One region of the Irregularibacter muris genome, then DNA from elsewhere that is predicted to be linked to it. Evidence: a T-box and tRNA genes for the amino acid it is inferred to sense, from the RefSeq annotation. Region 1 holds a T-box; the other regions hold tRNA genes.
The links. A T-box is a leader RNA that pairs with one kind of tRNA and senses whether it is charged. The one in region 1 lies ahead of proS (proline--tRNA ligase), so its partner is inferred to be a tRNA-Pro.

Region 1 (7,402 bases):
GTCAACTGCCCAAATTTGAAGAGGACGCTTTTAAAGTAACCAATGAGGATTATTTCCTTATTCCAACAGCAGAGGTACCCGTTACCAATATGTATAGAGAGGATATCCTAGATGGTGGATTACTACCCATCAAACACGTAGCCTATAGTGCATGCTTTAGAGCAGAGGCAGGATCAGCCGGTAGAGATACTAGGGGACTTATTCGTCAACATCAATTTAACAAAGTAGAGTTGGTAAAGTTTGTTCACCCTGAAAAATCCTACGAAGAACTAGAAAAACTCACGAGAGATGCAGAAGAAGTGTTGAAATTATTAGGCCTTCCTTATCGAGTAGTGAGAATCTGTACAGGGGATCTAGGCTTTACGGCAGCAAAAAAATATGATCTTGAAGTATGGATGCCTAGCTATAATCGCTATGTGGAGATCTCTTCCTGCAGTAATTTTGAAGATTTCCAAGCTAGAAGGGCTAATATAAGATTCCGTCCGGATTCTAAAGAAAAAGCTCAATTTGTACACACACTAAACGGTTCTGGAGTTGCTGTCGGAAGAACCGTGGCAGCCATTTTAGAAAACTATCAACAACCAGACGGAAGTGTAATTATTCCAGAAAAATTAAGACCTTATATGGGCGGAAGAGAAAAAATAGAAAAATAACAAACCAATGGGGAGTGATCATCAAAAATGACAGTCCCCATTTTCCCATTCATAATTGTAAAATGAGCATCATAATGATAAAATAAGAATATAGTGAATAAAAAATGTAAGGAAAGAAGGAATAATTTTGGAAGACCCGCCGTTACCCCAGAATATTTTTCGATTCATAGAAACAAAAAAGAATATTCTTATGGCTGTATTAATTAGGATATTGGTACAATCATCTCTTATAGCAAGTATTCAATATAAGATGGACTTAAAGAAATGGAGTACCCAGTTCTATAGAGTATTATTAAAAAAAGGCAACACCTTAAAGGAAATAAATAATCCCATAGAAAAAGTCTACAGATCGGATAAGGATATCATTAAAAAACTTGCTTTAATGATACTGGTTTGTTGTGGGCTTTTTTGCTATCTTGAAATAGATAAGGAAATAAAAATAAAGAGCAATAGATTCTTATTAGTCATCCATGGACCCCCAATGATTTGTTGAATATATTTAGAATAAAGTGGCTGTGGCCACATTCGTATATAGAGAAATCTCTTCTCCTATAAGGGAGATCGGTTTTCCTACTTGGAAAAAACAAACCATTTTGGAGGGAATATAAATAATGGATAGTCATAGTATAACAATGATCATTGTTATCGCAACTTTAATATTAATGTCATCTTATTTTTCAGCTACTGAAACCGCTTTTTCATCTTTAAATAGAATTCGTCTTAAAAACCTTGCAAATCATGACAAAAAAGCAAAACTGGCATTATCCTTATCGGAAAATTACGATATGCTTTTATCTACTATTCTAATCGGAAATAATATTGTCAATATTGTATCGGCATCCTTGGCCACTGTTTTGTTTGTGAAATATTATGACAATGCAGGAGTTACCATATCAACCATCGTAATGACGGTACTGGTTCTTATTTTTGGTGAAATATCTCCTAAAAGTCTTGCAAAGGAAAGTCCCGAAAGCTTTGCCATGTTTTCAGCACCCATGATTAGATTTTTTATGTTTATATTTACTCCCTTAAATTTTATCTTTATGCAATGGAAAAATATATTGTCTAAAATATTTAAGGTAAGTGAAGATAGAAGGATTACTGAGGACGAACTGTTGACCATCGTTGATGAAGCACAAAATGAAGGTGGAATTGATGAACATGAGGGAGAACTTATTCGTTCTGCTATTGAATTTAATGATCTAGATGTAAATGATGTTTTAACCCCTCGGGTGGATGTAGTCGCTGTAGATATCACTTATTCTAATGAAGAAATAGATGAACTATTTACCGAAAGTGGTTATTCTAGAATGCCCATATATAAAAATAGTATTGATAATATCATGGGCGTGCTTCATGAAAAGAATTTTAATCTTTATTTAAAAGGAAAGGGAAGATCTATTGAAGACATTATCAAACCTGTTGTCTTCGCTACCCCTACTATGAAAATTTCAAAACTATTAAAATTATTACAAAAAACAAAATGTCATATGGCAGTGATTACTGATGAATATGGGGGAACAGTAGGTATTGTTACCCTTGAAGATATTTTAGAAGAATTAGTAGGAGAAATCTGGGATGAACATGATGAAATTGTTGAGGAATTTATTAAAATAAAAGAAAATGAATATAAAATATCTTGCAGCGCAAATATTGATAAAATGTTTGAACTTTTTCATATCCATAGAGAGTATAATTCAAATACAGTCAGTGGATTTGTAATAGAAGAGCTTGGAAAAATACCCAATGAGGGTGATCAATTTATCTATGAAAATCTAAAGATAACCGTAACAAAAATTGACTTTAGACGGGTACTGGAGATAAATGTGCAAGTATTACCCGAGGAGGAATATGCTACTGGATAAAAATATTAAAATAGATATCCTGATTTCAATCTATACTGTAGTTTCATAAGATTACCATACTTTTCTAAGCATATTTTATTGACAGAAATTCATTGCTGTGATAGTATATAGAATGTGCCGGAAAAGTGGAGGGGTACCGAAGTGGTCATAACGGGGCGGTCTTGAAAACCGTTAGGGTGCAAGCCCACATGGGTTCGAATCCCATCCCCTCCGCCATAAAAAAATGGAGAAGTACTCAAGTGGCTAAAGAGGTGCCCCTGCTAAGGGTATAGGCCGGGTGACCGGTGCGAGGGTTCAAATCCCTCCTTCTCCGCCATTTTTTTTTGCCCAAAATCCTAAATCCAGTGCAATGTCATCCTCAGGAGTCTAGGACCAAGGATCTTTACCGGAAAGCTAAGGAAAAAGGAAAATATTATTTATGAAGATTTTTAGGGCTTACATAAAAGGAACCTACTTTATTAATTATGTATAGAATATAAATAAGGTTAATTTAAAAAAAGTTTGACAATAATAGATGAATAACATATAATGTATTCTAAATATCGAAAATTAAGAATAAATGAAAAACGATGAAGGGGAATAGTAGAAAGAGATAATCTTTTAGAGAGCAGAATTCACCGGCTGAAAAATTCTGTAAGTGAAGATCTTTTGAACCCACCCTAGAGTTGAAGATGAATAAGTCTTTTCCGGTTTTATACCGTTATAATAACTTGAGAGAATAGATCTATAGATCTATTAATCAGGGTGGTACCGCGAATAACCTTCGTCCCTTTAGTGGAATGAAGGTTTTTTTATTTACCTATAAAATTATCAAAACATTATTAAAATAAATAAAAGAAATGGAGGAATAGTAATGGCTAAAAATAAAGATAAAGTACAAGAGATTACCCCAATGTCAGAGGACTTTGCCCAATGGTATACAGATGTAATCTTAAAAACAGAAATGGTGGATTATGCTCCTGTAAAGGGATTTATGGTTATAAGACCTTACGGATATGCCATATGGGAAAATATTCAGTCAGCCTATGACAAAAGATTTAAAGAAACAGGACATAAAAATGTGTATTTCCCTTTATTAATTCCAGAGAGCTTACTACAAAAAGAAGCAGAACACGTAGAGGGGTTTGCCCCAGAGGTAGCTTGGGTAACCCATGGAGGACATGAAAGATTAGCAGAAAGATTATGTGTCCGTCCTACATCAGAGACCATTATTTGTAGTATGTATTCCAAGTGGTTAAAATCTTGGAGAGACCTACCCTATCTATATAACCAATGGTGTAGTGTGGTTCGCTGGGAAAAAAGTACCCGTCCTTTCCTAAGAACTTCAGAATTCCTATGGCAAGAGGGTCATACTCTTCATGAAACCTATGATGAGGCTCAGGCAGAAACTTTACAGATGTTAGATATTTACCGTGAAGTGGCAGAGGAACATATGGCTATGCCTATGATAGTAGGACAAAAAAGTGAAAGTGAAAAATTTGCTGGAGCTTTTGCTACCTATACAATGGAAGCATTGATGCATGATGGTAAAGCACTACAATCCGGTACTTCCCATAATCTAGGGCAGCATTTTACAAAGGCCTTTGATATCACTTTTACTGGTCGTAATGGTGAGTTAGAACATCCTTTCCACACTTCCTGGGGAGTATCTACAAGATTAATCGGTGGATTGATTATGGTACATGGAGATGATAATGGTTTAGTATTACCTCCAAAGATTGCTCCAACTCAAGTAGTTGTCATTCCTATTGCTCAGCATAAGGAAGGAGTACTAGATAAGGCCTATGAGATCAAAAAGCAGCTTGAAGAAGAATTTAGAGTGGAAATAGACGCCAGCGATGAATACTCACCAGGTTGGAAATTTAACCAATGGGAAATGAAAGGTGTGCCTATTCGATTGGAAATTGGACCTAGAGATATAGAGAAAAATCAGGTGGTTGTGGCGAGAAGGGACAATGGAGAAAAAACTACCCTATCTATGGATAATCTAAATAAAAGTATAGAAGAGCTACTAGAGGATATTCAACAGTCTCTTTACAATAAGGCATTAAAGATGAGACAAGAAAAAACCTTTGTTGCTAAAAATATGGAAGAGTTTAAAGAAATTATCCATGATACTCCTGGCTTTATTAAGGCCATGTGGTGTGGAGATGAAACTTGTGAGGCGAAAATAAAAGAAGAAACAAAGGCAACCATTCGTTGTATTCCTTTTGCCCAAGAGGATTTAGGAACAGATGAATGTATATGCTGTGGTAAAAAATCCGATGATATGGTTTATTTTGCAAGAGCATATTAAAAAGGAAAGAGCATAAAAAAGCAGATAGGGACTACACCCTATCTGCTTTTTTTCGTAGAGATTTTATTCTAGACCATTCCTTAAATACCCTCTGACTATGGAACTGTAAAATAATATCAGATATTTTTTTGGATGAAGGATTATCTTCTAGAGAGGAAAGATATGTAAGTTCAGTATCTGCTTGTTTTATCTCCTCTACGAATTTTAAATGCTCATAAACTGATAAAAGTCCTTCAATTAATTCATCTAATCTTTCGATTTCTTTTTCATTTTCCTGATGTATAATGGTATCCAACTGATTTAATTTGGCCTTTTTCTTTAAATCCATAATTTTTTCATGGAGCTCTTCCAGATCCACATTTTTATTCTCATAAATGACCTCATCAATATGTTGGGATAACTCATCAAAGAGATTTCCCCACTCTTTATAGGCTGATAGTATGGGCTTAGGTAATAAAATAAGATAGTTTACTGCAAGGGCAATGGCGATGCCCGCCGTAGTATCAATAATACGATTGATACTATAGGGAAGAGGATCGACTGAATGGCTTGTCATGATAGAAATGAATACCACACAGGCAATAACAATAGATCCCTGCCATTTTAAAAGATTGCATATATAAATTGTGAGAACAATGCCTATACTGATTAATAGGATACTGTCGGGGGATATTAGAGCAAATAGATAGCCTATTAAGGCCCCGGCCGTCGTACCAAAGACTCTTTCCTTCCCCTTTTTAAAAGAAGTACTAAAGGTCTCCTGCATAGTAATAATGGCAGCAATGGCTGCAAAAAAACCAGAGTTATCCGTTAAAAACCTGCCTAAAATAGTACACAGAGCAACTGCGATGGCTGTTTTTATAATTCTTGCACCTATTTTCATTTTTTTCACCTTTTCATAAAGTAAACTGTATTTAAAGAGCATAACAGGTTAATTGAATGCTATAATACATTATAATCAAAATATCAAGACAATCAACCTGGAGTTATATAGAAAGTTTTACAAAATAAAGTAATTGATTTTAACTATCATTTATGGTACTATATAATAGTTAATTAAATAGCGTATAAATGTGTGCCCATAGCTCAGCTGGATAGAGTGTCTGACTACGAATCAGAAGGTCGGGAGTTCGAATCTCTCTGGGCACACCATTTTTCATTTTATTTTTAAAAAACTTATTATGTGCCCGTAGCTCAGCAGGATAGAGCAACGGTTTCCTAAACCGTGTGCCGGAGGTTCGAATCCTCTCGGGCGCACCATTTTTTTATATTTTTCTATTTTATACTTTTCTATTCACAAGTATGGCAATAGCTTCTATCTTGTACAAGCAGGTGAGACCATGAGAAAATATATGGAGTTGGCTATAAAAGAAGCAAAAAAGGCCTTTGCCAAAGCAGAAGTGCCTATTGGTGCTGTACTGGTAAAAAATGATGAAGTGATAGCCACTGCCCATAATCTAAAAGAGATCAACAATGATCCCACCGCCCATGCTGAAATCTTAGTTATTCAAGAGGGCGCCCAAAGACTCCATACATGGCGATTAGAGGATTGTGATCTATATGTGACCGTGGAACCCTGTGCTATGTGTGCAGGAGCCATTGTACAATCCCGTATAAGGAGACTTATTATAGGGGCCATGGAGCCAAAGTTTGGAGCAGCAGGGTCTATTGTAAATATTGTTAATCATCCTAAGTTTAATCATAGAGTGGAAGTTTTTGAAGGGATTATGGAAGAAGAATGTTCCCAATTGATGAAGGATTTTTTTCTCTTATTAAGGGAAAAAAGAAACAAGTAAGTAGCCAAGGCCGCTCAAGTGAAATAGGAAGATTTGGGCCCTTGCCAGCAAGACAAACATTCCTATTTCGAGATAAATGGAGAAACAGGGGAGTTGAGTTCAATGGGCTTAACTCAAAATTCACCGGATCAATTGCTTTGAAAATGCGAAAAACCCTTGAACTTATGTAAATTTTCGGGATTTTAAAAATTTAAGTTTTTAGCGATTTCTACGGTTTTTCTACACTTTGCCTTGACTTCTATGAAAAGGCCCTGTGTATTAAAATAAAATACGGAGGTGTATCGAAGTGGTCATAACGAGCCTGACTCGAAATCAGGTTGTCCTCACGGGCACGAGAGTTCGAATCTCTCCGCCTCCGCCATGAGCCTGTTTGCGGTCAATGTCCGCAACAGGCTCTTCCTTTTTTTGAGTTTTTTACGCTCTCTTTGGAGGGCGTCTTTCCTTCTTGCATAGAAATGGATATGTCTGAATCTTTGTTATATAAGACTTTGCTGTATTCTGATAAAGTATCTCGTAGACAATCATTAAGCTGCTCCAAGTCCAGTAGGTTCTGTCACTCGGTTTCTTTCAAATATTCCATCTATTTTATCGACAGTAATGCTTCGAGCGAGAGAACCACTAGCGTGAAAAAATATCACCGTTGTGGGTCTGGAATTATACGCTACACATAAAGCGTAATTTATCCAACCATTTATTCTCTATTGTGGATGCACCCTACAACTGTAGCTAAAATGCCCTCTACTGAAAAACTTGTATCGTTGCACCGGTGGCGTAAGGCTTCAATTATTGAAA
Region 2 (8,233 bases), on a different contig from region 1:
AATTGGTGCGGGCAGCTGGGGGACAGCTCTCGGTATTCTTTTAGCTAAAAATGGTCATAATATTTATCTATGGCATAGAGACGAACAACTTGTTCATGAAATGCATGACAAAAGGGAGAATAGCAGATATTTACCAGGCATAAAGTTTCCTGAGAATATTGCTGTTTGTGAGCAATTACAATATTGTATAGAACATTCTAATATTATCGTACTTGCAGTGGCCTCCCATGGAATACGAGAAATTTGCAAAAAAATATCTCCTTTTCTTACAGAAACACATATTTTAGTTAATGTTGCCAAAGGTATTGAAAAGGATACCCTTCTTAGAATGTCTGAAGTAATAGCACAGGAAATCCCTAATAATGATTTAATTACGCTGTCGGGTCCCAGTCATGCGGAGGAGGTGGCCAGGGATATTCCAACAACGGTGGTGGTGGCAGGAGTAAATCGTAAAAAAACAGAATACATACAAGAACTTTTTATGTCCACTACCTTTAGAGTATATACCAACCCCGATGTGATAGGAGTAGAATTGGGAGGAGCTTTAAAAAATGTCATCGCTTTAGGAGCTGGTATTTCAGATGGTTTAGGTTATGGAGATAATACAAAATCAGCTTTGATGACTAGAGGAATTGTTGAAATCAGTAGGTTGGGTATAGCTATGGGAGCCAATATGTCAACTTTTGCCGGGTTATCAGGGATAGGAGATCTAATTGTTACTTGCACGAGTATGCATAGCCGCAATAGAAGAGCAGGAATACAGCTAGGTCAGGGGAATAGTCTTGAGGAAGTATTAAATAACATTGGAATGGTAGTAGAGGGAGTGAAAACCACCCGTGCAGCATATAATTTATCCCAAAAGTTGGGGATTGAAATGCCTATTACTTCTGAAATTCATGATGTACTCTATAACAATGGTAATGTGAAGGATTCAGTAATGAAACTAATGTTAAGAAATAAAACCCATGAGGTGGAAGAAGTAGCTCATAACACATCTTGGTAATGAATATTAAATAGAATGAATGTAGAATAGCTTGGAAATAACCAGGCTATTTTTTGTGGAATAGAAAAGCTGGTCTTGATCCCAAGGGGATGATAGTTGTTTTTTTATTATTTTTAAAAAAAGAGCCAATATGGCTCTAAACTATTTTCTGATATTCTTAATATCCCGCAAAAACTCTTTCTTTTTATTTGTAATATCCATATAAGTTTTTGTATCTATAACTCCATCTCTTAGTAAGGTTTCAGCTAGATTTAGGAAAGTATTTATTATATTATTAAGTTCTTTTAAATACTCGTATTCCATAAGCTACCTCCTAACTAATTTTAAATGATATTATGTTATATATTTGACACCATTCACAAAAGTCCTTCAATAGAAATAGGATTATTTCTAAATAAAAAAGACCAAGATGAAAATCTACGATTTTGTGTGCATTTTAACAAAATTGCTAAAACAAATAAAAAAAGTCCCAAACCCTTGGGACTTCGATGTTTTCTAAGATTGAAATGGTCTGAGTGAGAGGATTTGAACCTCCGGCCTCGTGAACCCCATTCACGCGCGCTACCAAGCTGCGCTACACCCAGACTTATATATTACTTGTATAGTATACAAAATATACAAATAATATGCAATATGTTTTTTTCATTTTATTAAGAGATTTTAGAGTATAACAATTGATTTTATCTAATTATATGCCAATATTTTAATATTAACACCATTTCCTCTACTTTTCGATATTAATCAATTTAGTTTCTTAAAGGATTATACAAATTAATCCACCATTACCTTCATTTATAATTCTGGTCAAAGTTTGTTGTAGCTTCATCTGGGATTCTTGGGACATTTTTGCTAGTTTACCTTGTAATCCTTCCTGCACAAGTTCATGTAAGGATTTTCCAAACATATTTGTCTCCCATAACTTGCCTGGATCATTTTCAAATTGGTCTAATAGATAATTTACCAAATCCTCACTTTGTTTTTCAGTTCCTATAATTGGTGCTACTTCAGCCTCTACATCAGCTCGTATAAGGTGCAAACTTGGTGCACTTGCCCTTAGTTTCATTCCAAAGCGATTTCCTTGTTTAACCATTTCTGGCTCTTCTAAGGTCATTTCCTCTACTGTAGGTGTTACTACTCCATAACCTAAAGTACGGACATCCTCTAAAGCATCTGCAACCTTATCATATTCTTTTTTTGCATAGGCTAATTCCTTTATTAATGCTAAAAGCTGATGTTCTCCATTGATATTATATCCTGATTCCTCACCTAGAATTTCATAGAATAAATTTTCCTTCAATTTCATTTGTAGGTTTGTTAGACCTTCACCTAAATTTATGTCTTCTATACCAATAGATGAAATACTTGCACTTTCTTTAAAATTACTTCCTATACTTTCCACATCTCTTAATTTTTGAATTTTTTCTACAGACAATTTTACATTTTCAATAATTTCATTTTGTAACCAATGCCCAGTCTCCAGACTTTCAGTCCATTTAGGAAGAGAAAAGGTTAATTCCTTTACAGGGAATTCAAATAATGTTTTTTCCAATATGAAGTTTACATCTTCCAAACTCATGTTTAAACAATCAATAGCTATAACTGGAACATCATATTTTTCATAAAGTTTATCCTTTAAATTTATAGTATCTGGATGTTCTGGATTAGTAGAATTTAATAGAATAACAAAGGGCTTGTTGATATCCTTTAACTCACTGATCACCCTTTCTTCTGCTTCTATATAGCTCTGTCTTGAAATATCTGTAATACTACCGTCTGTAGTAATAACAATCCCTATGGTAGAATGTTCATTAATCACCTTTTTTGTACCTAGTTCTGCAGCCTGTTCAAAGGGTACCTCTTCCTTTAACCAAGGGGTAGACACCATTCTTGGAAATTCATTTTCTTCATGGCCTAAAGCTCCTTTTACTAAATAACCCACACAGTCAATTAGTCTTACTTTGAATGAGGCATTATCCTTTAAAACAATTTCTACAGCTTCATTAGGTACAAATTTTGGTTCTGTTGTCATAATGGTTTTTCCCGATCCACTTTGAGGAAGTTCATCCTGTGTTCTTTCTTTAATATAGTTGTTTTCAATATTAGGCAAAACAAGTAATTCCATAAATCTTTTAATAAATGTGGATTTACCAGTACGAACAGGACCTACAATGCCTAAGTAAATATCACCTTGGGTCCTCTCTGCAATATCTTGGTATATATTATATGCCCCCACCTATATTCCCTCCTTAATAAATATCTTAATTTAATTAATGTTTATTCTCTTATCATTCAATTATGCTAAAAATACAAGGATGTCTATACTTGTCATAATATATATATGATTCTTAAACAGGATTATTCTTTGTTTTTTAAATTACATGTGTGCTAACCAGGCTATTTCTCTCATTATTCATTATTTTCATAGCAAATATAGAACAAATTGCAGGAATAAAAATATTTATGGAGAATTTTAATATAGTAGGTTATATTAGGAGTGAGATAAGGATGAATAAGAACAAAAAAACCCTATTGCTTTTGCTATGTATAGTGCTATTGATAGTTACTACTGCGTTTGTTAAAAAAATAAAACTAAAGACTATGGAGGTTAATATTACTACCTATGAGCAGGGAATTGATACTGCAGCTTTTATTTTACAAAATGAAAATATCATAAGTTTTAAAGGTGCAAATAGCATTCAATTCGATGTGGATGAGGGGGCTAAAATATCTCTTAATACGGTTATCGGTCATTCAGGGGAAGGGAATGTTAATACCCAAGAGGCCTTAGAATTGGATATTATTAATTGGAAGATAGAGAATGAACAACATAAAGATGAAAATATTTTAAATAGAGATTTAGAAAAAATAAATAAAGAATTAAAAGCCTTACAAAAAAAAATAGACCATTCCACTAAAAAAAATAAAAGAAAAGAATTAATGGCAAAAAAGGAACAACTAAATAATAAAAAACAAATTATTCTGGGGGCATTTAGATATACCTTTACAGATAAGAAAAGATTAATTGAGTTAAAGGACCAATTGGAAAAAGATGATGCTATTGCAGAGGGAAATATTACTTCGGAAAAGCTAGGTATTAGCTATCCAGGATATGTTTTTTTTCAGCGGGATGGATTTGAAAGCATATTACATAAGGATTTAATAGGTGATATCAATGAAAAATATTTTATAGATATTTTAGAATATGCCGATAAAAATACTAAAGACAAAAACCAATACAATAATAATGAACAAGTAATTAAATTTATAGACGATACAAAAATGTATCTTATAGCTAAAGTACCTCTCAACATCTTTGAGGAAAAGGAAGAAAAACTATTTTCTTTGAGGCAAGACCTTGATTCTTCGTGGAAAACAAGTGGTGATAGCAGTTTATATTCTTTTGTTGAAAAGAGGAAAGATATTCTTCATCAGTTTCCTAGAATAAAAATAAAATACAAAGATAAGGAGATTTGGGGGTATCTATTGGATATAAATAAAGATGATGTAAAGGATGAGAAAGTGGCTACCATAAAACTAGATACCAATAATCACCATTTGGTTGGACAAAGAAATATCAATGTTTATTTATATGATGCAGAATATAAGGGTTATCTACTGCCTAAAAGTGCTGTTATTACAAAAAATAAGGAAAAGGGAGTTCTTAAATTAAATAAAAATAGAGAAAAGCAATTTACTAAAATAGCCATAAAAAAAGAATTGGAGGATTTAGTTGTATTAGATCCTAAGGAAAATGCAGATATTAAACTAGGAGACTCAATCTTAATCAATCCATAAATTCACTTTTAATCACGGAAATGAAAGGATGACAAAAAATGAGAGATGATCAACAGATAGACCAAAATATAGAGGAAATATTAGACAATATAAAAAATGCTGCTGAAAAAAGTGGTAGAGGATTAGAAGATATTCACCTTATTGCAGTTACAAAAACTGTTGATGTACAAAAAATGAAATGGGTATCACAAAAAGGTCTGAATCATTTTGGTGAAAATAGGGTACAAGAATTACAAGAAAAGTATGATCAATTTGGTGATGAAATTAATTGGCATTTAATAGGCCACTTACAAAGAAATAAAGTAAAATATATTATCGACAAAGTACAATTGATTCACTCGGTAGACAGTATCCGATTAGCTCAAGAAATAAATAACCAAGCAGCTAAAATAAATAGACAAATGCCAATACTTATTCAAATAAATATCGCTCAAGAGGAAAGTAAGTTTGGATTTAAAACTACTGATATAGAGGAATGTATAGAGATTTTGTCAAATTATGACAATATTCTTATTAAAGGTTTAATGACTATTGCCCCCTTTGAGGAAAATATTGAAAAAACTCGTCCTATTTTTAGGGAATTGAGGGAAATATATGATAGAATAAAGAAAAATGAAAAGAATAATATCAATATGGAATATTTATCAATGGGTATGACCAACGATTATCTGATTGCAATTGAAGAAGGAGCCAATATGGTACGTATTGGCAGTGGAATTTTTGGAAAACGAAACTTTTAAGTATGGAGGGATAAATATGAAAAAGAAATTTATGGGTAAAGTGATGGATTTTATTGGATTGGGCGAGGATGAGGAAGAATTAGAATTTGAAGATATGGAAGATGATGAAGAAATTGAACCATATATTCCTATTAGCAATAAGGGAAAAATAGTGAACATACAAACCAATAGTAATGTAAAAGTGGTTTTAGTAGAACCCCTTTCATTTAATGATGCGCCCCAAATTTGCGATAATCTTAAAAATAGAAAAACCATAGTGGTGAATTTAGAAAAAGCTGATCATGAAGAAGCACGAAAGGTTTTTGATTTCTTAAATGGTGCGGTTTATGCATTGGATGGAAAAATCCAAAAGATAGCTAATGGGGTATTTATATTGGCGCCCAACAATGTGGATATATTAAGTGAAATAGGTGAAGAGATTAAAAATAAAAGTTTGTTTAATTGGCCAAATAAATAATGGAGGAGAAATATAATGTCATTACAATATACACTTTTAAGAGCAGGAAATTATTTATTTGAATTCATCAATATTTTAATTCTTATCCATGTGATTTTTAGTTGGGTTAGACCAAATCCAAATAACAATATTGTTAGGCTTATTTATAATCTTACAGAGCCTATTTTGGCCCCTTTTAGGAATTTGTCTCATCGATTAAACATTGGGGGCGGGATGATAGACTTTTCACCCCTGTTTGCTTTACTTGTGATTCAATTTTTAATACAACCCCTTTATCAGAGAATAGTTTTTTTAATATTTTAGCTTTATAGGGGAGTCAATTATAGGCATTTAGGAGCGAAGATGAAAAAGGAAAAAGATATTCTTTTAAAAGCTAAGGTGGAAGACTGTATAAAGATAGCCACCCTTAGCCATAGACATAAATTTTTATATTTTTTAGATCCTGGAGAACAACAATTCTGTAAAGAAATACTAACAAATATTAAGGGGATTCAATGGGAATTTTTTGGAGGATATGAGCATGCTGAACGTAAAATCCTATGTGTTTATTCTAGAGGAGAAGATTTAACTATTTGGGAATGGCCTATCACGGCATTTCACATAATCCCTAAGGATAATCAAAAAGATTTAAGACATCCTGATATATTGGGTAGTTTAGTTCACTTGGGCATTGAGAGAAATAGAATTGGTGATATCAATGTATTCCCGGAATTTATCCAAGTTTTCATAGCCGAGGAATTAAAGGATTTTATTGTATATAATCTAGAAAAAATTTCAAATATCCCCGTTCATGTAAAAGAGATAGGCTGGGATCAAGTAATGCCCTATAGTCCACCTTTTAAAGAAATATATATTACCTCTGCATCTTTAAGATTAGATGGTATGATTAGTAGTATTTATGGTCTTTCAAGAAAGGATTCCTCTGCTCTAATTATCTCAAAAAAAGTCAAAGTGAATTGGACAGATATAGAAAAACCAAGTGCTTTACTAAAGGAAGGTGACCTTGTATCGGTTAGGGGGAAAGGCAGGGTGCTCGTTAACCGAGTATTAGGAGAAACAAAAAAAGGGAATAAAAAAGTACTTATACATAAATTTATATAGGAAGGAATGAAAATATAATGATAACACCCATGGAGATACATAATAAGGAATTTAAGCGTAAAGTACGAGGCTATGATCAAGATGAGGTTGACGAATTTTTAGATAAAATCGTTGTTGATTATGAAAAGCTGTACAGAGAAAATGCCGAATTAAAGGATAAGATCAATTTGCAAAATGAAAAAATGGAACACTATACGAATTTGGAAAATACATTACAAAATACATTATTAATGGCACAAAAGGCATCAGAGGATATCGAAAAAAATGCAAGAAAGCAAGCAGAAAATATTATCCAAGAAGCAGAAAACCAGGGAAAAAGTATTCTTGAAGAAGCCAATAAAGAAATTATAAATATTATAAAGAAAAAAGAAGAATTGGTAAAAGATGTTAAAATATTTAAAACCAAAGTAAGCACTTTATTAGAAACACAAAAAGAAATATTAAATGAAATAGATGACATTGATAATAGAAAGGAATATGTAGAAGAAGAGATAGAATTTAATAATTAAGTTTTTCTATATATTTAATCTAGTAAATTTAATGTAAATAAGGGATGAATAAAAATAAGTGGGGAATTAATATTAATATTAATTCCCCACTTATTTTTATTAAAAAAGAAATATAGAGAGATAATATAAATATATACAAGTACTATCAAGGAGGTCTAATTGTGCAAGACCCTCAAGAGTTATTGGAAAAGATAAATGATAAAATGGAGAATATTTCAGTGCAATTAGAAAAGTCCAAAATAGAAGACTATGTTGATTTTATGCATAATTGGAAGAAACTTTTAATCAATAACTTTTTAGGCGGACTAGCAAGAGGAGTGGGGATGGCCATAGGATTTTCCGTACTAGGAGCATTAATCATATATCTTTTACGATATTTGGTATTGTTAAATCTGCCTATTATAGGAAGATTTATTTCTGAAGTGGTCAGAATAGTTCAAAATAACATATAAAAAACGAAGAGGTGATATCAATGGAGAAGAAGAAATTAAGACTTTATAAAGAACTACTTTTAAAAGAGAGAAGAGCAACTTTAAATACATTGGATAACATGGAAGAAAACCAATTCAATACTAATTTGAAGGATGAAGTAGATGAATTGTCAGTTTATGATAATCATCCAGCAGAT
Region 3 (8,233 bases), on a different contig from region 1:
GTAATGTTTTTATTATGTGTAATACCTGTGACCATTGGGGCTTACTTTGGAGTGGATATTGTAAAATCGGCGGTGGATGCCCTAGCTGGAAAACCATTGCATATTCTGAGTGTAATTGGGGGAATATTACCAGCCTTAGGTATTGCCATGAACCTTAGAGCGATTAATAGGGAAGGAACCCTTGCATTCTTTCTATTTGGATTCTTATTATCCGTATACTTAAAACTAGATGTCATAGTTGTAGCAATTTTTGCAGCAATTTTCGCCTATTTCTATACCAAATTATCTATAGGGAAAGGAGCGGCATTAAATCATGAGTAATATGAATAGTAAAGAGAAGAAACTCACAAAACGGGATGTTGTTAAAGCTTTTTGGAAATGGACATTTTTCTCCCATGCAAATTACAATTATGAAAGACTGGAAGCCACTGGTGTAGTGCAATCCATGTCTCATGTCATTAAAAAGTTATATGGGGATGAACCAGAGGAATATAAAGCCTGCATAAAAAGACATATGTTATTTTACAATACAGAACCTCATTTTGGTGGAATAATTAATGGAATGGTAATAGCCATGGAGGAAGAAAGGGCCAATGGAGCCCCTATAACAGATGATGTAATAAATGGTATAAAAACAGGATTAATGGGTCCTTTTGCTGGGATAGGAGATACATTATGGCAAGGAACTCTTACGCCTATATTATTAGCTTTTGGAATTAGCTTAGGGATTCAAGGAAACTTGATGGGGCCATTAATTTATACATTACTTATGTTTGGGATTATGCTACCTATTGCTTATTTTATGTGGATGAAGGGATATGAGTTGGGACAAAGCGGAATTCAAAGTGTCCTTAATGGTGATTTGTTGAGAACAGTTATTACAGGTGCTTCAGCAATGGGAGCAATGGTATTAGGTGCATTATCGGCAAGTTTTGTATCAGTATCAAGCCCACTAGTGATAAAGATTGGAGAGGTCCAGCTCAATCTTCAGGCAGATATATTAGATAAGTTATTATTAAATCTTCTTCCATTGACAATAACCTTAGGCACGCTATATTTACTCAAAAACAAACAATTTAAGTCTACTACTGTACTATTTTAATAGCAATAGGTGCTCTAGGTGGGCTAGTAGGTCTTTTTTAATCGTATTTATTGATCATAGAAAAAGGGAATATGCTTAATTATTAGGTATATTCCCTTTACCCTATTTTCTTAGGGTATACCTTAGAGTTCTAGGATTTCAAAAATTTTATGAAGGGAAGTTGTATGAATGAAAACAATGAAAACTGCTGTTTTCCACGGTGTAAAAAAGTTAGTTATTGAGGATGCACCATATCCAGAGGTACCAGAGAATAAGATTTTAATTCGTGTAGAAGCTTGTGCACTTTGTACTTGGGAACAGAGAGTATATACAGGGGTTAAGGAGGTAGATTTTCCATTTATCGGTGGGCATGAAATAGCCGGTAAAATAGTAGATATCGGTGATAAAGTAGATAAAAGAGCTTGGGCCATAGGGGATAAAGTAGTTCATGGAACATTTGGATCCTGTGGAAACTGTTATCATTGCAAGACTGGAAATGAACAGAACTGCTTGCACTTTGATCATAGTAAACATTTAGAAGGCTTACCTTATAAGGGTATGGGAGGACTTACACAATATATGTTGGCCGATCCAAAACATTTATTTAAATATAAAAATATTTCACCCGAAGAAGCAGCTCTAACCGAACCTTTATCTGCAGTAATTCATAGTGTTGAAACAGCAGATATACAATTTGGGGATACGGTTGTTGTCATAGGGTGTGGCATTATGGGGCAACTCCATATCAATCTTGCCCTTAAAAGAGGTGCTATTGTCATAGCTTCTGATATGAATGAAGAAAGAACCGCTCTGGCTAAAAAATTGGGTGCCCACTATACCATTAATCCCTCCAAAGAAGAGCTTAAAAAAGTGGTTATGAAAGTAACAGATGGAATTGGTGCTCAAGCTGTATTTAATACAACGCCCATAGATTCGGTTGTTCAAGAAGGTATAGACGCATTAGGGAATACGGCAAAGCTAGTCCTTTATTCTTCTTTTTACCCTGATAACCCAGTTGCATTTAGCCCAGATACACTCCACAAAAAAGCCACTCAGATTTTGGGAACGGCAAATTCAAATAGTAAAGATTTTATGAAAGCTACGAAAATGATGAGTGAAGGAATAGTGGATGTAAAACCATTTATTAGTGAGGTTTATGATTTGAAGGATATTGTAAAAGCATTTGACTCCTCTATTAAAGGGGATAAATATAGGGTTGTTATTAGATTTTAAAGATATTTCTATTTTCAGGGAAGGCAATGAGAAACTATACTATAAATGAGGTGAAAGAATAATGTTAATCACATTAAAAGAATTGCTAGGGGATGCCAAGGAAAAAGGTTATGCTGTGGGAGCTTTTAATGTTCCCAATTTGGAATCAATTAGAGCTGTGATCGGAGCAGCTGAGGAAATGAGAGTTCCTGTTATTTTACAACATGCCCAGGCCCATAATAATTTAATCAGCCTACAAGAAATAGGTCCTATTATGCTAGATTATGCTAGGAGGGCTAAAATACCTGTAGCAGTGCATTTAGATCATGGTTCCTCCTTTGATGTATGTATGCAAGCAATTCGCCTTGGGTTTACCTCCATTATGTATGATGCTTCCTCTAAAGATTTTACAACCAATGTGATAGAAACAAAAGAAATTGTTAAGATTGCACATGCTGCTGGTGTTTCAGTAGAAGCAGAATTAGGTCATGTTTTTACATCCTCCATTGGTGGTGGTGAAGGAAGAGGAGTAGATTCACAAGAGGACTATGATAACTTAGAGGATATTTATACAGACCCCGATCTAGCTAAAAAATTTGTTGAAGAAACCAATGTGGATTGCTTAGCAATTGCATTTGGTACAGTTCATGGTATCTATGTCAAGGAACCAGTTTTAGATTTAGATCGTATTATTAGAATTAAGAAAAAAATTGATATTCCCTTTGTCATGCATGGTGGATCAGGAGTTTCTCGAGAAGATTATTTGAAAGCTATCGGTAATGGGATATGTAAGATCAATTATTTTACTTATATGAATAAAGCAGGTGGAGAGGCATTGAAGCAGTATGTTAATAATAAAACCCATGAGACCCTATTTATGGATGAGGCTTCAGAAATGGTAACTGAAGCCATGCAGGAGAATGTAAGGAGAGCCATTAAGATTTTCACAAGGGGATATATCTCTACCCTTTAAAAATGGGAGAGAATTCTCGATCACTTGATTAAATAATAAAACAATAAAGAAGTTTTAATCAAAAAAGGAGTAAATCTATGACATATATTGCAGCTTCAATAATGTGTGGAAATCAGCTCAATATAGGCCAAGAGCTAATTAAGTTGGAGGAAGCTGGATGTGACATGCTGCACTGCGATGTTATGGATGGCATATATGTAAATAATTTGGCTTTAGGCCCAGAATGGATTAATGATGTAAAAAATGCAACAACAATTCCCATAGACATACATCTTGCCACCATTAATCCTATGAAATATATCCAAATGTTTGCTCCAATCAAACCGAAATATATATCATTCCATATAGAAGTATCAGAGGATGTAATGGGAAATATTAAAAAAATACGACATTATGGAATAAAGCCCTCAATAGCGTTAAATCCTGAGACCAAGATAGAAGAAGTAATTCCTTATTTAAGTGAGATTGATAGGATATTAATGATGACTGTAAATCCTGGTTTCTCTGGTCAGAGCTTTAACTCATCTGTATTGAGAAAATTAGAAACATTATCTGATATTTTATCAAATAGGAAACACAAACCATTAATTGAGGTAGATGGAAATATTAATGTAGAGACAATAGGTAAAATGAAAAAGAATTTACCAGATATTTTTGTTTTAGGTACATCCGCTCTATTTCATCAGAAGGATGAAATGAGCTATGCCCAACGAATAGAAAGGATTCGAAAACAAATCCAAGACTATAAGCAAAATGATATTCTAGAATAATGAATTTGAAAACATGCATTTATGATATATAGATAGGGAAGCAACACGATAGATTAATCTATTGTGTTGCTTCCCTATCTATAAAAAATTATAGGCAGACTTTACAAAAGACTGGCAAGGGCAGTATGACAAAGGGATTAGGATAAATGATAAAAAATAAAAAGTATAAAGCCTGATAAAAACCCCCATAATAATATTAGGGGGGTGATGTTTTGAAGAAAAGGAAGATTTTACTTTATTTATTGGTAATTACCATCACTTTATTTTCAGTAAATCTTCAATTGAGCTTTATGATTGTTGAAGATTCGAGGATGGCAGAGGAAGAGAAAATTGACATTATAGAGTATTATCCATTTCTAGAGGAAAGCATACCAAAGCAAGACAGTAAAGATACAGGGGAAAAACAAAAAAGTGAAAAAGATAGCGAAGAAACTATTGATCCTCCCGATGATTCTGTAGAACAATCTTCCCAGGAGGAAGTCCAGCCAGAGACAGATTCGAAACCTCAAAATGAAGATAATCAGCAAGCACAAAATGACCACAAAAATACAAACCATGAAAAGACAGATTTATATACCAAAGAGGAATTGGCCAGGAGGGAAAAGGAGAAAAAAAAGTTTTCATCACCAAAAGAGCAAGAAACTGTTTTCACCTATAATTATCTCAAGGAAAAAACTAAAGAATTAGGGATAAAAGATAAAATAGCCTTATATGGATTGATGAAAAACATCAATCAGGTAAGTATAATCCATATTAATGGAATGGTAAAAGGTGGATTGACAGAGGATGAGATAGATAGAATACAACATATTCTCGAGAGGGAATTAGACCAAAAAGAATTTGAAAAGGCCAAAGAGATTTTAGATAAGTATATTAATATAGAATAAATCCTTTATTTATTTGGGTAAAACAAATTGTAAAAACACCTATTGACATAGGATTAACAGGGTGCTATAATGAAGTAGCAATCGAGGTGTAGCGCAGTTTGGTAGCGCACATGGTTTGGGACCATGGGGCCGGGGGTTCGAATCCCTCCACCTCGACCATTTATTGTCAATACATAGCCCGTTCTTTATATAAAGAACGGGCTTTTTTAGTTGTTATAGGAACAAAGAGGTAGGTAGAGTCTACTGAAAAAGTTTATTTGTCATCCCATGTTTGTTATCTTATAAGGAATCTTAACATAGAATGACAAAGTAAAGTCAGTCTTATTTATCTATTATTTTCCCCTTATACAGAAATTTTTGGGTAAATGTAATGTTATAATCCTTCTCATAATTTTTTAAAAAGGATATCTCTCGTTGGGTAACGAGGGAAATCGCTGTCCCTGCCTGTCCCATTCTGCCTGTCCGACCTACTCGATGAAGATATTGTTTTGTATCTAGGGGAAGGTCTAGATTGAAAATATGGGTTACCCCTTGAATGTCTAAGCCTCGGGCGGCTACATCTGAGGCCACAAGGAATTGGTATTTGCCCTGTCTAAATCCTTCTAAAGCATTCTTACGCTCCATTTTTGTAGTGGTACCGTGTATTGCACAGGCATTTAGATGATGATATTGTAGCTTTGTGGCCACCATTTCCAATTGGTCACTTTTGTTGATAAAAATAATGGCTTTCTTAGGTCGGATGGCTGCGGCGAGTTTTCTCATCATATTGACCTTATCTCTTTGTTCTACAGAGAAGTAAAGGTGGGTAATGTTAGGATTGACTTGGCTTTTTTCTTCCGATATCACCACGATAGGATCTTTCATTAAGGCTTTAGCTGCTTCTAAGGCTTTTTTACTTATGGTAGCTGAAAAGACCATAAGTTGCCGTTCCTTTAGGGTACTTTTGATGATGCCTTTAACAGTAGGAAGACTACTTTGATCTAAAAGTCTGTCTCCTTCATCAATGATAATGGTTTTTACTGTATGGGCCTTAATTTTTCTTTTGTCTATAAGATCAAGAACTCTTCCCACAGAGCCTACAATAATATGAGGCTTTTCTTTTAGTCTTTCAATTTGTCTTTTTACACTGACATCCCCTATGATGGTAGCAGAAGTTATGGGAATATCAGCCTTTTGAGCTAACAGCTTGATTTGTCCATCTATCTGCATAACTAATTCATGGGTAGGTGCAAGGATAATGCCTTGGGTTTCTTTTTTAGTAAAGTCAATTTTTTGAAATAGGGGTAAGAGATAGGCAAAGGTCTTGCCACTGCCCGTCTCTGATTGTCCAATAATATCTTTATTTTCTAATCCCAAGGGAATAGTTTTTTCTTGAATATCTGTAGGCTGGTGAATACCTATTTTTTTCAATCCATTTATTAGATTGTCCTGTAATCCTAATTGTTCTAACATACGAATCTCCTTTAAAAATAATTTTGTATGGATAGCTATATAACTTTATATGTAGTGTCCCTCGATGCAAGGTATATTATAGCATTATTGGAGGCAAAGCAACAAAAAAGATTGTGGGGGCCACAATCTTTTTTGTGAAATAGGGAAGTTTGCCTTGTTTGATTAAGCTTTTAATTAGGCATTATTCATTAAGCTTGTTTCTTTTTGATTCCCCAATAAACTTTTTGTTTCTTCAATAGTTTTTATCATACTGTCATAATCTTCATAGAAAGCAATAACGATGTCGCCTTTTTGAGCCATAAGCATGGCTTTTTGTAGGGCTTTTTTTTCGCAAAATTCTACTTCTACATTTTCTTTATTTATATTGGCAATTTGGCAACCATTTTTGAGAAATTTAGAAACTTCACCACGGTTTAAGCGCCGTTTTTCTTGGTCCTCTTTAATGATGACATGGTGGAAGTTCTCTCCACAGAGCTGTCCAATTTTTACTGTACTGGTTTCAGAACGATCGCCAGGTACACCAATTACACCAATTAACCGATTGTAATTCATTTTTTTTAATACCGAAATAACTTCCCGATAGCCCTCAATATTATGAGCATAATCCACAATCACTTTAAATTCGTTTATATCATATAGTTCAAAGCGACCGGGATTGTCCTTTGAGCCGTTATTAAAATGTTGGAGGCCCTTTGAAATTATTGAGGGTTCGACTCCAAGGGCATAGGTCCCTGCAACAGCAGCTAAACAATTTTTAATATTGTAGTAGAGCAATCCACCTAGAGTAGCGGGGACTTCTGTTAAGCATATTAACTCTTGCTGGTTTTGACTATCAAATATACAGAGGGTATTATTTTTTAGATAGACGGCCTTACCTCCAGCCTTCATATGCTCTCTGAGAAAAAGATTATTTTCATCAGCCGAGAAGTAAATGATATGGCTGGAAAGGTTTTTACCTATTTCAACACAATAGGGATCATCGGCATTTAATACGGCATAACCGGTTTTCCTTACAGCTTCCACTACCAAGGCTTTTACATGGGCCAATTGTTCTAGGGTATTAATGTTATCAATCCCTAAATGGTCTTCACTAATATTGGTCACTATGCCTACATCTGCTAGATCATAGCCCAAGCCTTTTTTAATAAGTCCTCCTCGGGCAGTTTCAAACACAGCCACCTCTACCCGCTTATCCATCAATACTGCTTGGGCACTTAACGCCCCAGTAGTATCTCCCTTCATGATGCATGTATCATCAATATAAATTCCATCGGTTGTGGTCATCCCAACTTTTAAGCCCTTTTCTCTTAATATTCTTCCAATGATACGGGTGGTAGTGGTTTTTCCGTTGGTTCCTGTAACAGAAACAATGGGAATGCTGCAGGGATGATCTTGGGGGAAAAGAGAGTCCACAATATATTTGGCCACATTTCTTTGTCTTCCTTGGGTAGGGTAATGATGCATTCTAATACCAGGAGCTGCATTTACCTCTATAACTGCACCATGATCTGTTACCATAGGAGAACGAATATCTTTTGTAGTAATATCTACACCGGCCACATCCAATCCAATAATATTGGCTGCATTAATAGCAATTTCTGCATTTTGGGGATGGATTTGATTGGTAACATCTATGGCAATCCCCCCAGTACTAAGGTTATCGTTTTCCCGGAGATAGACCACTTCATCTTCACGAGGGACCTCATCTAAATATATGTTTTTCTTCTTTAATAAAAGTTCCATGACAGGATCTATCTTTATTTTTGTTAGGGGTTTTTCATGTCCTTCTCCTCGTAAGGGATTTTGATTTTCTATTTCAATTAATTCCCTTAGGGTATTTTTTCCATTGCCCACTACA

Region 2: it has a tRNA-Pro gene. The T-box ahead of proS (proline--tRNA ligase) is inferred to sense a tRNA for this amino acid. The anticodon was not compared.
Region 3: it has a tRNA-Pro gene. The T-box ahead of proS (proline--tRNA ligase) is inferred to sense a tRNA for this amino acid. The anticodon was not compared.

What each region holds. Positions count from the first base shown of each region.
Region 1 covers NZ_JANKAS010000016.1:14,387-21,788, forward strand. The annotation lists gene serS (serine--tRNA ligase) at 1-653, shown strand, start outside; gene NSA47_RS13305 (hypothetical protein) at 781-1,146, shown strand; gene NSA47_RS13310 (HlyC/CorC family transporter) at 1,265-2,518, shown strand; tRNA gene NSA47_RS13315 (tRNA-Ser) at 2,646-2,734, shown strand; tRNA gene NSA47_RS13320 (tRNA-Ser) at 2,744-2,834, shown strand; T-box leader at 3,079-3,292, shown strand; gene proS (proline--tRNA ligase) at 3,372-4,814, shown strand; gene NSA47_RS13330 (FUSC family protein) at 4,846-5,697, opposite strand; tRNA gene NSA47_RS13335 (tRNA-Arg) at 5,890-5,966, shown strand; tRNA gene NSA47_RS13340 (tRNA-Arg) at 5,998-6,074, shown strand; gene tadA (tRNA adenosine(34) deaminase TadA) at 6,155-6,610, shown strand; tRNA gene NSA47_RS13350 (tRNA-Ser) at 6,883-6,971, shown strand.
Region 2 covers NZ_JANKAS010000002.1:363,766-371,998, reverse strand. The annotation lists gene NSA47_RS04230 (NAD(P)H-dependent glycerol-3-phosphate dehydrogenase) at 1-1,003, shown strand, start outside; gene NSA47_RS04225 (hypothetical protein) at 1,145-1,306, opposite strand; tRNA gene NSA47_RS04220 (tRNA-Pro) at 1,511-1,587, opposite strand; gene spoIVA (stage IV sporulation protein A) at 1,758-3,236, opposite strand; gene NSA47_RS04210 (biotin/lipoyl attachment domain-containing protein) at 3,509-4,798, shown strand; gene NSA47_RS04205 (YggS family pyridoxal phosphate-dependent enzyme) at 4,837-5,538, shown strand; gene NSA47_RS04200 (cell division protein SepF) at 5,555-5,995, shown strand; gene NSA47_RS04195 (YggT family protein) at 6,011-6,298, shown strand; gene NSA47_RS04190 (YlmH family RNA-binding protein) at 6,338-7,096, shown strand; gene NSA47_RS04185 (DivIVA domain-containing protein) at 7,126-7,605, shown strand; gene NSA47_RS04180 (DUF5665 domain-containing protein) at 7,767-8,057, shown strand; gene NSA47_RS04175 (TraR/DksA C4-type zinc finger protein) at 8,078-8,233, shown strand, end outside.
Region 3 covers NZ_JANKAS010000003.1:45,732-53,964, reverse strand. The annotation lists gene NSA47_RS04660 (PTS mannose/fructose/sorbose/N-acetylgalactosamine transporter subunit IIC) at 1-321, shown strand, start outside; gene NSA47_RS04655 (PTS system mannose/fructose/sorbose family transporter subunit IID) at 323-1,102, shown strand; gene NSA47_RS04650 (zinc-dependent alcohol dehydrogenase) at 1,271-2,314, shown strand; gene NSA47_RS04645 (class II fructose-bisphosphate aldolase) at 2,376-3,266, shown strand; gene NSA47_RS04640 (ribulose-phosphate 3-epimerase) at 3,344-4,036, shown strand; gene NSA47_RS04635 (hypothetical protein) at 4,249-4,923, shown strand; tRNA gene NSA47_RS04630 (tRNA-Pro) at 5,006-5,082, shown strand; gene NSA47_RS04625 (DEAD/DEAH box helicase) at 5,245-6,375, opposite strand; gene cphA (cyanophycin synthetase) at 6,550-8,233, opposite strand, start outside.